Regions from separate parts of the Photobacterium sp. 53610 genome, predicted to be linked through region 2. Evidence: riboswitches for the same ligand, from Rfam matches in the RefSeq annotation. Region 2 holds a riboswitch; the other holds the start of a gene.
What was found. A riboswitch is a leader RNA that binds a small molecule or an ion and turns the genes downstream of it on or off. The one in region 2 is predicted to bind thiamine pyrophosphate.

Region 1 (5,693 bases), on a different contig from region 2:
TCCCAGTTCGACGTCATGCTGTGTTCCAACATCTTCGGCGACATCATCTCAGACGAGTGCGCCATGATCACCGGTTCCATGGGCATGCTGCCGTCAGCGAGCCTGAACCAGGACAAGTTTGGCATGTATGAACCTGCAGGCGGTTCCGCACCGGATATCGCAGGCAAAAACATCGCCAATCCGGTGGCACAAATCCTGTCGGCAGCCCTGATGCTGCGCTACAGCCTGGGTGAAGAAGAAGCGGCACGCGCCATTGAGCAAGCCGTCTCTCAGGCACTGGAAGCCGGGGAACTGACTGCAGATCTGGCCGGAGACCGTCCGGCACTGTCGACCGACGCCATAGGCGACAAGATCGCAGCCTACATTCGTCAGGCGTAAGCTGAACCACGAGGAGCAAACGAGCAATGTCAAACACAACAACAGGCAAAACGCTGTACGAAAAAGTTTATGATGCCCACATCGTGGTCGAGGCTGAAGGCGAAAACCCGATCCTGTATATCGACCGTCATCTGGTTCATGAAGTGACTTCTCCGCAGGCCTTTGACGGCCTGCGCGAAAAAAGCCGTCAGGTCCGCCAGACCGGCAAAACTTTTGCCACCATGGACCACAACGTCTCGACCCAGACCAAAGATATCAAGGCTTCGGGCGAGATGGCCCGCATCCAGATGGAAACGCTGGCGAAAAACTGCAAAGAATTCGGCGTCACACTGTATGACCTGAACCACAAATATCAGGGCATCGTGCACGTCATGGGGCCGGAACTGGGGATCACCCTGCCGGGCATGACCATCGTCTGCGGCGATTCCCATACCGCTACCCACGGTGCATTTGGCTCACTGGCCTTCGGTATCGGCACGTCTGAGGTTGAACATGTGCTGGCGACCCAAACCCTGAAACAGGCCCGCGCCAAGACCATGAAAATTGAGGTCAAAGGCAAAGTCGCACCGGGGATCACTGCCAAAGACATCATTCTGGCCATCATCGGAGAAACCACTGCCGCCGGTGGAACAGGCCATGTGGTGGAATTCTGCGGCGAAGCCATTACCGACCTGACCATGGAAGGCCGGATGACGGTCTGTAACATGGCGATCGAACTGGGCGCCAAAGCCGGTCTGATTGCGCCGGACCAGACCACCTTCGACTACATTCAGGGCCGCCACTTTGCACCAACGGATGCCAACTTTGAAGCTGCCGTCGCATACTGGAAAACCCTGAAATCTGATCCGGATGCGCAGTTCGACAAAGTCGTCACCCTGAATGCCGCAGACATCAAACCTCAGGTCACCTGGGGCACCAACCCGGGTCAGGTGATTGCGGTGGACGAGCCAATCCCGGCTCCGGAAAACTTCAGCGATCCGGTCGAGCGTGCTTCTGCCGAGAAAGCTCTGGCCTACATGGGTCTGCAGGCCGGCAAAAAACTGTCAGACTTCCCGGTCGATAAAGTCTTCATCGGCTCCTGCACCAACTCCCGCATTGAAGATATGCGTGCCGCGGCCGCCGTTGCCAAAGGCCGCAAGGTTGCACCAAACGTTCAGGCGCTGGTGGTTCCCGGCTCTGAGCAGGTGAAAGCGCAGGCGGAACAGGAAGGTCTGGACAAAATCTTCATTGAAGCCGGTTTTGAATGGCGTCTGCCGGGCTGCTCCATGTGTCTGGCGATGAACAACGACCGTCTGGGTCCCGGGGAGCGCTGCGCTTCCACCAGTAACCGGAACTTCGAAGGCCGTCAGGGCCGTGATGGCCGCACCCATCTGGTGAGCCCGGCCATGGCAGCTGCTGCAGCTTGTGCCGGTCACTTCGTGGATATCCGCGAGCTGGACCAAGAAACCCTTGCGACCGCCTAACAGAGCCACCGCCTAACAAGAGAAGGAAAATACCCATGGCAGGAATTCAACAACATACCGGACTGGTGGTGCCGCTGGATGCCGCGAACGTCGACACTGACGCCATCATTCCGAAACAGTTTTTACAGAAAGTAAACCGCATTGGCTTTGGCAAGCACCTGTTCCACGACTGGCGTTTTCTGGACGATGCGGGTGAGCAACCCAATCCGGAATTTGTCCTGAACTACCCGCGCTATCAGGGTGCCAGCATCTTGCTGGCCCGGGAAAACTTCGGCTGTGGTTCTTCCCGCGAACACGCCCCGTGGGCGCTGGCGGATTACGGCATCAAAGTAATGATTGCACCCAGCTTTGCCGACATCTTCTACGGTAACTCAATCAATAACCAGATGGTGCCGGTACGCCTGACGGAAACGGAAGTGAACGAAATCTTCCAGTATGTCGAAGCCAATGAAGGCGCCGAAGTGACGGTTGATCTGGAAACCATGACGGTCAGTGCCAACGGCAAATCGTATTCATTTGAAATCGACGAGTTCCGCCGCCACTGCCTGCTGAACGGTCTGGACAACATTGGCCTGACGCTGCAACACGAAGATAAAATCGCGGAATATGAAAGCAAGATCCCGGCTTTTTTAGCCTGATCTATACTCAAGAGTCAGCCTCAGACACCCTGCTCCGGCAGGGTGTTTTGTTCAGGTCTGCAGGCAAGACATCACACGAACCAGAAAGAAACGCGTTTCCTTTCGGTCTCTTAGATATCAACCATCTACAGAGGTGTTCACATGTTTTCGTTCCGCCGGGCTCTGCCTTTATTCACTGTCCTGATTTTACTCAGCTTCTCATCAGCCCCCATGGCCGCGCCAAAAGCCGACCTCTGGCCGTTCTGGCAAACCAGCAACCCCAAAAGCACCACCACAGTGGATCACAGCGTCTGGCAAAGTCTGCTGAACACCTACCTGCTCGTCGCCCCACAACAGACCCGTTTTCGCTACGCTGCAGTCAGTCCACAAGATAAAAGCAGCCTGAATCAGTATATTGCCGGGCTGACCTCACGCGATCCCCGTCGTTTAAACCGCAATGAGCAGTTCGCATACTGGGTGAATCTCTACAATGCGCTGACCGTCAAAGTGATCCTCGACCACTATCCGGTCAGCTCAATTACCAAGCTGGGGGGGCTGTTCAGTTTCGGGCCCTGGGATGAACAGCTGATCACCATTGACGGCAAAAAACTGTCCCTGAACGATATCGAGCACCGTATTCTCCGCCCGATCTGGCAGGACAAACGCATTCACTATGTGGTGAACTGCGCCAGTCTGGGCTGCCCGGATCTGCTGCCGGAAGTCATGCATGCCGACCAGATCAATGCTCAGCTCGACGGCGCCGCACGCCGCTTCACCAACAGCCCCAAAGGCGTCGATGACAAAGGCGGGCAAGTCCGGCTGTCTTCGATTTATGACTGGTATCAGTCTGATTTCGGCTCACTGACAGATCTGCAGAAACACCTCAACCGCTACCGTAAACAGCCGGTCACGCTCACCAGCCCAAGGTATGATTATGACTGGCGCCTGAATGAGATTCGCTAGTTCCCGGATCCCAGACTGGCATCCGCTAATAATTCCGGCTGGCAACCCGTGCCCGCCCCGTTTACAATGAGAGCCGTTCTCATGGGGAGTCTCCGGACTGAGATCGTGTCTGTTTATTCATATGCAGCACACGGGACCCATTGAACCTGAACCAGGTCATGCTGGCGTAGGAATTGAGAAACTGAAAGCACATCATTACTTTCCCTTTTCGTGACTTTCCTGGGACGTGCTCCCGCTCACTCAACGCCGCGCCTTGAAGAAATCGGAATTCCCTGCCAAGCAGGTACTCAGGAGCGCTTTGTGAAACACATACTGAAAGCTTTACCCTTACTGGTTGCCACCTCGTCTGCAGCCGCTGCTCAACCGACTCTGACGGTATACACCTACAGTTCGTTTACCGCAGACTGGGGCCCGGGCCCTGCAATTGAAAAAACCTTCGAAAAAGAATGTGGCTGTGATTTGCAGTTCGTTGCGCTGGACGATGGGGTGTCCATCCTCAACCGTGTCCGTCTGGAAGGCAAAAACACGAAAGCCGATGTCCTGCTGGGTCTGGACAACAACCTGATGACGGAAGCGAAGAAAACCGGGCTGCTGGCAAAAAGCGGTGTCGACACATCCGCTGTCACCATTCCGGGGGGCTGGCAGGATCAAACCTTCGTGCCTTTCGATTACGGTTATTTCGCCTTTATTTACGACAGCCAGAAGCTCAAGAACCCGCCAGCCAGCCTGAAAGCGCTGGTCGAACGTGACGACCTGAATCTGATCTATCAGGATCCGCGTACTTCGACCCCGGGTCAGGGGCTGATGCTGTGGGTGAAATCCGTCTACGGAGACCAGTCCTCTGATGCCTGGCAGCAACTGGCCAAGAAGACCGTGACCGTCACCAAAGGCTGGTCAGAAGCCTACAATATGTTCCTCAAGGGCGAGACCGATCTGGTGCTGTCTTACACCACTTCCCCGGCCTATCACATCATTGCCGAGAAGGAAGACAAATATAAAGCGGCCAACTTCAGTGAAGGCCACTACATGCAGGTGGAAGTTGCCGCTAAACTGAAGCACAGCCCAAATCAGGCGCTGGCGGATAAGTTCATGAACTTTATCCTGACGCCGGGCTTCCAGTCCCAGATCCCGACCGGCAACTGGATGTATCCGGTCACCGATCAGCCGCTGCCTGAAGCGTTCAAAGCACTGCCGCGTCCGGCCAAATCGCTGGAATTCAGTGCTGACGAAGTTGCGAAAGAGCGCAAAACCTGGGTCCGCGAATGGCAAACAGCCCTGACGCAATAATCCTGTAGGACTGACGTTGTTACTTTCCCGTTCCAGCCTGCCCGGCCTGCTGAGTGCCGGGCTCATTCTGATCCTGGTCGGCGGAGCGCTCAGCGCTCTGCTGGCGCAGGCGACCGACATCCGGCCGCTGGCGCTCTGGCAGGATCCTTACCTGCGCCATGTCACTGCATTCAGCTTTCAGCAGGCCATTTTATCAACGCTGCTGAGCGTGCTCCCGGCCATCCCAGTCGCTTATGCCCTGTCACGCCGCCGTTTTCCCGGCCGGGCGCTGCTGCTGCGCCTGTTCGCCATGACCGTCGTTCTGCCGGTTCTGGTCGCCGTGTTCGGTCTGCTGGCCATTTATGGCAACAGCGGCCTGCTGGCCCAGTGGCTGGCGACGCTGGAGATGAAACTGCCGTTCAGTATTTATGGCCTGAACGGCATTCTGCTGGCCCATGTTTTTCTTAACCTGCCGCTGGCCAGCCGGTTGATGCTGCAAAGTCTGGAAGGCATTCCCGCCGAACAGCATCAGCTCGCCGCACACTTAGGGATGCGAGGCTGGCCGCTGTTCCGGCTGGTCGCCTGGCCGCGGCTGCGTCAGCAACTGCCGCAGGTGGCAGGTCTGGTCTTCATGCTCTGTTTCACCAGTTTTGCCGTCATCATGTCTCTTGGCGGCGGCCCGAAAGCAACCACCATCGAGCTGGCCATTTATCAGGCGCTGCGATATGACTTTGATTTAGCCGCCGGTGCCATGCTGGCGCTTTGGCAGATGCTGCTTTGCTGCTCGCTGGTCCTCGTGAGTCAGCGCTTTGCCCGGCCACTGTCGACCCTTACCGGCCGGGTACAGCAGGGCCACCCGAACTATCTCGACAGCCGGGCGGCCCGATGCTGGGATGGATTCTGGATCGGTGCCGTGCTGCTGCTGGTGATACCGCCGATGCTGGCCGTGCTGAGTGCAGGGATCAACAGCAAACTGCCCGGCTTACTCAGTACGCCTGCACTCTGG
Region 2 (5,693 bases):
CCGCAAAACGAAATCATTTCGATCGGTGCTACGGATGGCGCAGGTGCACTGTATGCCTCTCAGTCATTACTTCAATTGGTCGATGGTAACCAGATCCCCGCGGTAGATATCGCGGATGCACCGCGTTTTGCGTATCGCGGCCTGTCCGTTGATGCGGTGCGCAACTTCCGCAGCAAAGACTCAATCATTCAGTTGCTTGACCAGATGGCAGCGTTTAAGCTGAACAAACTCCATCTCCGTCTTGCTGACGATGAAGGCTGGCGAATTGAAATTACAGGACTCCCAGAACTGACAGATGTCGGTTCAAAACGTTGTCATGATCCTAAAGAAAAATCCTGTCTGCTGCCATTCCTGGGTGCCGGTCCCAACGGTAGTGCTGAATCAAATGGCTACTATACGGCAGAAGATTACCGGGAGATCCTTCAGCATGCGGCTTCGCTGAGCATTGAAGTAGTTCCGGAAATTGATATTCCTGGCCATGCGCATGCTGCGATTAAAGCCATGGAAGCGCGCTATGACCACTTTGCCGCTCAGGGCAATCTGGAAGAAGCCAGCAAATACCTGCTGACAGATTTCAGCGACACAACAGAATATCTTTCTGTTCAGATGTTTACAGACAATGCTATCAACGTTTGTATGGATTCAACCTACAATTTCGTTGATGCTGTGGTCAAAGGTCTGGTGAACCTGCATCAGGGAGTTCAGCCACTGAAAACCTTCCACTTTGGTGGCGATGAGATTGCCGGTGCATGGGTTAACTCTCCTGTCTGTCAGGCATTTATTGCCAACAACACAGATGGCGTCAACAGTGTCTCTGACCTGAGTCGTTACTTTGTCGAGCGTATCTCTGTCATTACAGCGAACTATGGTCTGGATATGGCAGGCTGGGAAGACGGTCTGATGCACAGCGGACAAGTCTACCCCCGCTCTGAAATGGCCAACAGTCAGCTCTGGGGTAACGCCTGGCAGAATATCTGGGAATGGGGTGTTGCTGACCGTGCCTATAATCTGGCAAACAACGACTATAAAGTTGTTTACAACCATGCCAGCCACCTGTATTTCGACCACCCATACGAGCCGGATCCAAACGAACGCGGTTACTATTGGGCGCCACGTTTCACCGACACCCGGAAGACCTTTGGTTACATGCCGGATGATGTGTTCGCAAATGCCGACTTCACCCGTGCCGGTGCACCAATTACGAAAGAAGACGTGGTTGCCGGTGCTGGTGTGAAAAAACTCCTGAAACCTGAAAATGTATTGGGTATTCAGGGTTCGCTGTGGGCTGAAACAGTCCGTACTGAAGCTCAGTTCGAAGGGATGACTTTCCCGCGTGTTCTGGGTCTGGCCGAGCGTGCATGGCATACGGCGGGCTGGGAAGCCAATGACAACGCTGGCACCCCTGTAGACAAGGCAGCCCGTAATACGGACTACAACCGCTTCGCAAACCTCCTGGGCCAGAAAGTGCTGCCGAAACTGGAGCAAAGCGGCATTACGTTCAACCTGCCTGTCCCTGGCGGCGTCCTCGAAAATGGTGTCCTGAAGGCGAACTCCACCTTCCCTGGCCTGACCATTGAGTACTCCGTCGATCAGGGCGCAAGTTGGCAGGCTTATGATCGCCTCAATCCACCAGCAGCGGCGAGTGGTGTCCAGCTGCGAACAGTGTCTGGTGACCGAAGCAGCCGGGTTACAACAGTGAATTAAGCAACATCATTGCCCGAACGATAAAGAGCTCCGTCAGGAGCTCTTTTCATTCATCAATCGGGTGCTTTGCTACTCTGGATCAGCCCAGACAGCAAGTTCATTACCACTCGGTTCTGTAAAGTGGAACCGGCGGCCTCCGGGAAACGCAAAAATCGGTTTCACAATTTTGCCGCCCGCTTCGATGACTTTTTGCTCTGTCGCTTCTAAATTATCACTGTACAGCACAATTAAAGCCGCACCTTTTTCTGATTCAGATTTCAGGGGCGCCGCATAAAATCCCCCATCCAGCCCCTGATCCGAAAAAGCTGTATATTCATCACCATAATCTGTAAATGACCAGCCAAAAGCGGATTCAAAAAAAGCTTTTGTTGCCGGCAGGTTACTTGCAGGAAATTCAACGTAATTAATCTGATGATGCTGTTTCACTGAATGTCTCCAGAATTATTGACGGTAACGATATCATAGGCTTTCTTTAACACCTCTGTCCGAAGTCCGCACAGATTTTCTGGAATTCTTTTGCTTTCTTCAAAAAAACAGGGTTAGAATGCCAACGCAAAATGATACTGAAGACAACAAGCTTCGGTTGAACATACAGAATGATTAAACGTTAGTCGGGGAGTCGAAAGGCTGAGACCACGCTGTGGGACCCGTTGAACCTGATCCAGCTCATACTGGCGTAGGGAACTAGCAGACTTGCCTGCCACTAAGCGCCAGTTCCTGACGGCTCAGTGACCATCGCGACTGTTCGTCATCCCTGCCCCATCATGAATCATGATATTGATGCCAAGGGATGAAAATGAACAAGTCAGCTCACCATGAACTTTCCCCAGAAATTAAAACCCCGATTACACTGACAATTGCAGGTTCAGACAGTGGTGGTGGTGCCGGGATACAGGCTGATATCAAAGCCATTTCGGCAACTGGCGGCTATGCCTGCTCGGTTATCACGGCACTGACGGCTCAAAATACACAGAGCGTAACGGGTATTTTTCCGGTCAGCCCGGCGTTTGTTGAACAACAGCTGGATGCTGTCTTCAGCGACCTTGATATCCAATCGGTAAAAATAGGCATGCTGAGTGATGCGACTATCATTCGTGCTGTTGCTAAAAAACTGCGTCAATACCGGCCGAAATTCATCGTTCTCGACCCGGTGATGGTCGCAACCAGCGGTGACTTATTACTGGAAGCCGATGCCATTTCCACCCTGAAATCAGAACTTCTTCCTCTGGCAACACTGATCACGCCAAATCTGCCAGAGGCAGTCGCTTTAACCCGAAATCCATCCCTTTCTGGTACAGTTTCAACTGTTATGCACACAAAAGAAACAGAAGAAAAAGAAGCGCTGATTGAGCAGTTGAAACAACTCAACACTGAAGCTGTTTTGCTGAAAGGGGGACATTGGGAACAGGAAGCACAAAGCACGGACTATCTCATCCTAGAAAGTGACACCGTCACCCTAACTGCTTCGCGAGTTCAGACGCAGAACACGCATGGCACGGGATGCACGCTGTCTGCAGCGATTGCTTCTTATCTGGCTCAGGGACACACCCTCACAGAAGCCGTGACACGCGGGAAAGCCTATCTGACGCAAGCCCTGTTACATGCGGATCAACTTCGGATTGGCCAAGGTCATGGCCCGGTTCATCACTTCTATTCACTCCAGCCGCGTTAAGGAAAAGCAGGTGCCTGAGCAAATCATCACTCGTCAGGAAGAAAACCACATGACTGACCGGCAGGCAGGCTTGGGGGTTCAGCTGAATAATATTCGTTTGCATTACCCTGATCAGGAAATGCCATTATTCAGACAGCTGAATCTCAGTTTAATCCCAGGCCAGTGGCATTGCATTCTCGGGCAAAGCGGATGCGGTAAAACCACATTACTCAGGCTACTGGCCGGATTATTACCCGCCGACGTCCATTGGCAAGGGAGCATTAAAACCAGCAGCAACCAACCTGTGAATGCACAGATTGCCTATATGGCTCAGCAGGATTTACTGCTTCCCTGGCTGAATGTGCTGGATAATGTTTGCTTTGGTGTTCAGCTCAGACACGGAAAAGTCAGTGAGACGCATCAGTCACAAGCGATTGCACTGTTAGAACGCGTCGGCTTAAAAAAATACATCTCTGCCCCCCCATCAAGGCTCTCTGGCGGAATGCGTCAGCGGGTTTCACTCGCCCGAACCCTGATGCAGGACCAGCCACTCGTATTAATGGATGAACCTTTTTCAGCACTGGATGCTGTCACACGATACAAATTGCAGGATCTGGCTGCAGAACTGCTGGAAAACCGAACCGTTCTGCTCATTACACATGACCCTCAGGAAGCACTCCGTCTGGGACACTCTGTGTTCCTGATGCAAGGCCAGCCCGCAAAAATCACCTCGCTGCCAACCCCGGACGGGACGATTCCGCGTGAAATCGACGCCCGTCTTGTGAATTGTCAGCAGCAGATCCTGAAAGCCCTGAGTTTGGTAAACCAACACAATGACTAAATTATTGGCTCAATGGCAGACCGGCACGCCTGTCAAAACACGTTCTATTCACCATCACCCGCTCGCTCGGCTGGTGATCAGTCTTGGTGTTCTGGCCCTCGGCTGGCAGGCTGTGGTCACAGTGTTTCAATTGCCCGGTTTTATCCTGCCGGAACCACTGGCTGTACTCAATAAACTGATTCAGCGCCACGATGTACTGCTTCGCCATGCCTGGGTCACAACCTGTGAAATCATGCTGGGTCTGGTCACAGGGTTAGGGGTCGGACTCTTTTGTGCATTGTTGATGCTGCTTTTTACCCCTGTCAGACGCTGGATGTTGCCCCTGCTGATAGCCAGTCAGGCGATTCCTGTTTTCGCACTCGCCCCAATTCTGATGCTCTGGCTGGGATACGGTATCGCCTCCAAAGTTGTGATGGCTGCCATCATCATTTTCTTTCCGGTGACGACCTGCTGCTATGACGGTCTTCGCCATACACCACAAGGATATCTTGATCTGGCAAAAACACTTCATGCAACTCGCTGGCAAATCCTGCGCCACATCCGGCTGCCGGCTGCATTACCGGCACTGGCATCCGGAATCCGTGTGGCTGTTGTCGTCGCACCGATTGGTGCCGTTGTCGGTGAGTGGGTCGGTGCCAGCGAAGGACTGGGCTACCTGATGTTACAGGCCAATGCCCGAATGATGATCGATGAGATGTTTGCAGCTCTTATCATATTGGCCAGCCTCTCTGTTGCTCTTTATTTCGGGACAGACTTTCTGCTGAAACGCGCAATTCCATGGCTGCCTGAAAACAGTCAGTCACAATCATGATTTAACCAAGGATACGCTTATGATTCACTTCCCCACCCGTACCGCGATCGCTGTCGCAGTGACAGCTGTGACATTCCAGGCACAAGCGAAAGAACTCACCTTGATGCTGGACTGGTTTGTTAACCCTAATCACGGCCCGATCATCATTGCTCAGAAAAATGGCCTGTTTCAGGAGCAAGGGCTCGACATTAAAATTCAGGAACCAGCCGATCCGTCCATGCCCGCCAAACTGGTTGCCGCAGGCAAAACTGATTTAGCCATTTCTTACCAGACCAGCCTGACAATTGATGTGGCGGCAGGTCTTCCGTTGATTCGGGCTTCCACCCTGATTGCAACGCCGCTCAACACCTTGATGGTCCTGGATAAAAAAGGGATTGAATCACTGGCTGATCTGAAAGGAAAAACCATTGGAATCGCCATTGCAGGAAATGAAGAAGCGACTATTGGTACCATGCTGAAAACAGCCGGTGTTGATTTCTCCGAGGTCAAAATCGTGAATGTTGGCTGGGCACTCTCTTCTTCGCTGGCATCCGGAAAAGTTGACGCCATCTGGGGTGGCCTGCGTAACTTCGAGTCAAACCAGCTGGCACTGGAAGGCTATCAGGCAAAAGCGTTCTTCCCTGAGGAGCACGGTGTACCGCCTTATGACGAACTGGTCGTGGTCGCCAATAAAAAACAGTACAACG

Region 1: it holds a riboswitch for thiamine pyrophosphate, as region 2 does, so the genes downstream of both, thiB (thiamine ABC transporter substrate binding subunit) here and thiD (bifunctional hydroxymethylpyrimidine kinase/phosphomethylpyrimidine kinase) in region 2, are expected to answer to the same signal.

Annotation. Positions count from the first base shown of each region.
Region 1 covers NZ_JAXOFS010000003.1:51,551-57,243, reverse strand. The annotation lists gene leuB (3-isopropylmalate dehydrogenase) at 1-378, shown strand, start outside; gene leuC (3-isopropylmalate dehydratase large subunit) at 405-1,841, shown strand; gene leuD (3-isopropylmalate dehydratase small subunit) at 1,877-2,479, shown strand; gene SPK40_RS10190 (DUF547 domain-containing protein) at 2,621-3,421, shown strand; TPP riboswitch at 3,494-3,612, shown strand; gene thiB (thiamine ABC transporter substrate binding subunit) at 3,722-4,708, shown strand; gene thiP (thiamine/thiamine pyrophosphate ABC transporter permease ThiP) at 4,725-5,693, shown strand, end outside.
Region 2 covers NZ_JAXOFS010000002.1:352,265-357,957, forward strand. The annotation lists gene SPK40_RS08180 (family 20 glycosylhydrolase) at 1-1,704, shown strand, start outside; gene SPK40_RS08185 (VOC family protein) at 1,774-2,130, opposite strand; TPP riboswitch at 2,307-2,404, shown strand; gene thiD (bifunctional hydroxymethylpyrimidine kinase/phosphomethylpyrimidine kinase) at 2,501-3,376, shown strand; gene SPK40_RS08195 (ABC transporter ATP-binding protein) at 3,426-4,196, shown strand; gene SPK40_RS08200 (ABC transporter permease) at 4,189-5,007, shown strand; gene SPK40_RS08205 (ABC transporter substrate-binding protein) at 5,027-5,693, shown strand, end outside.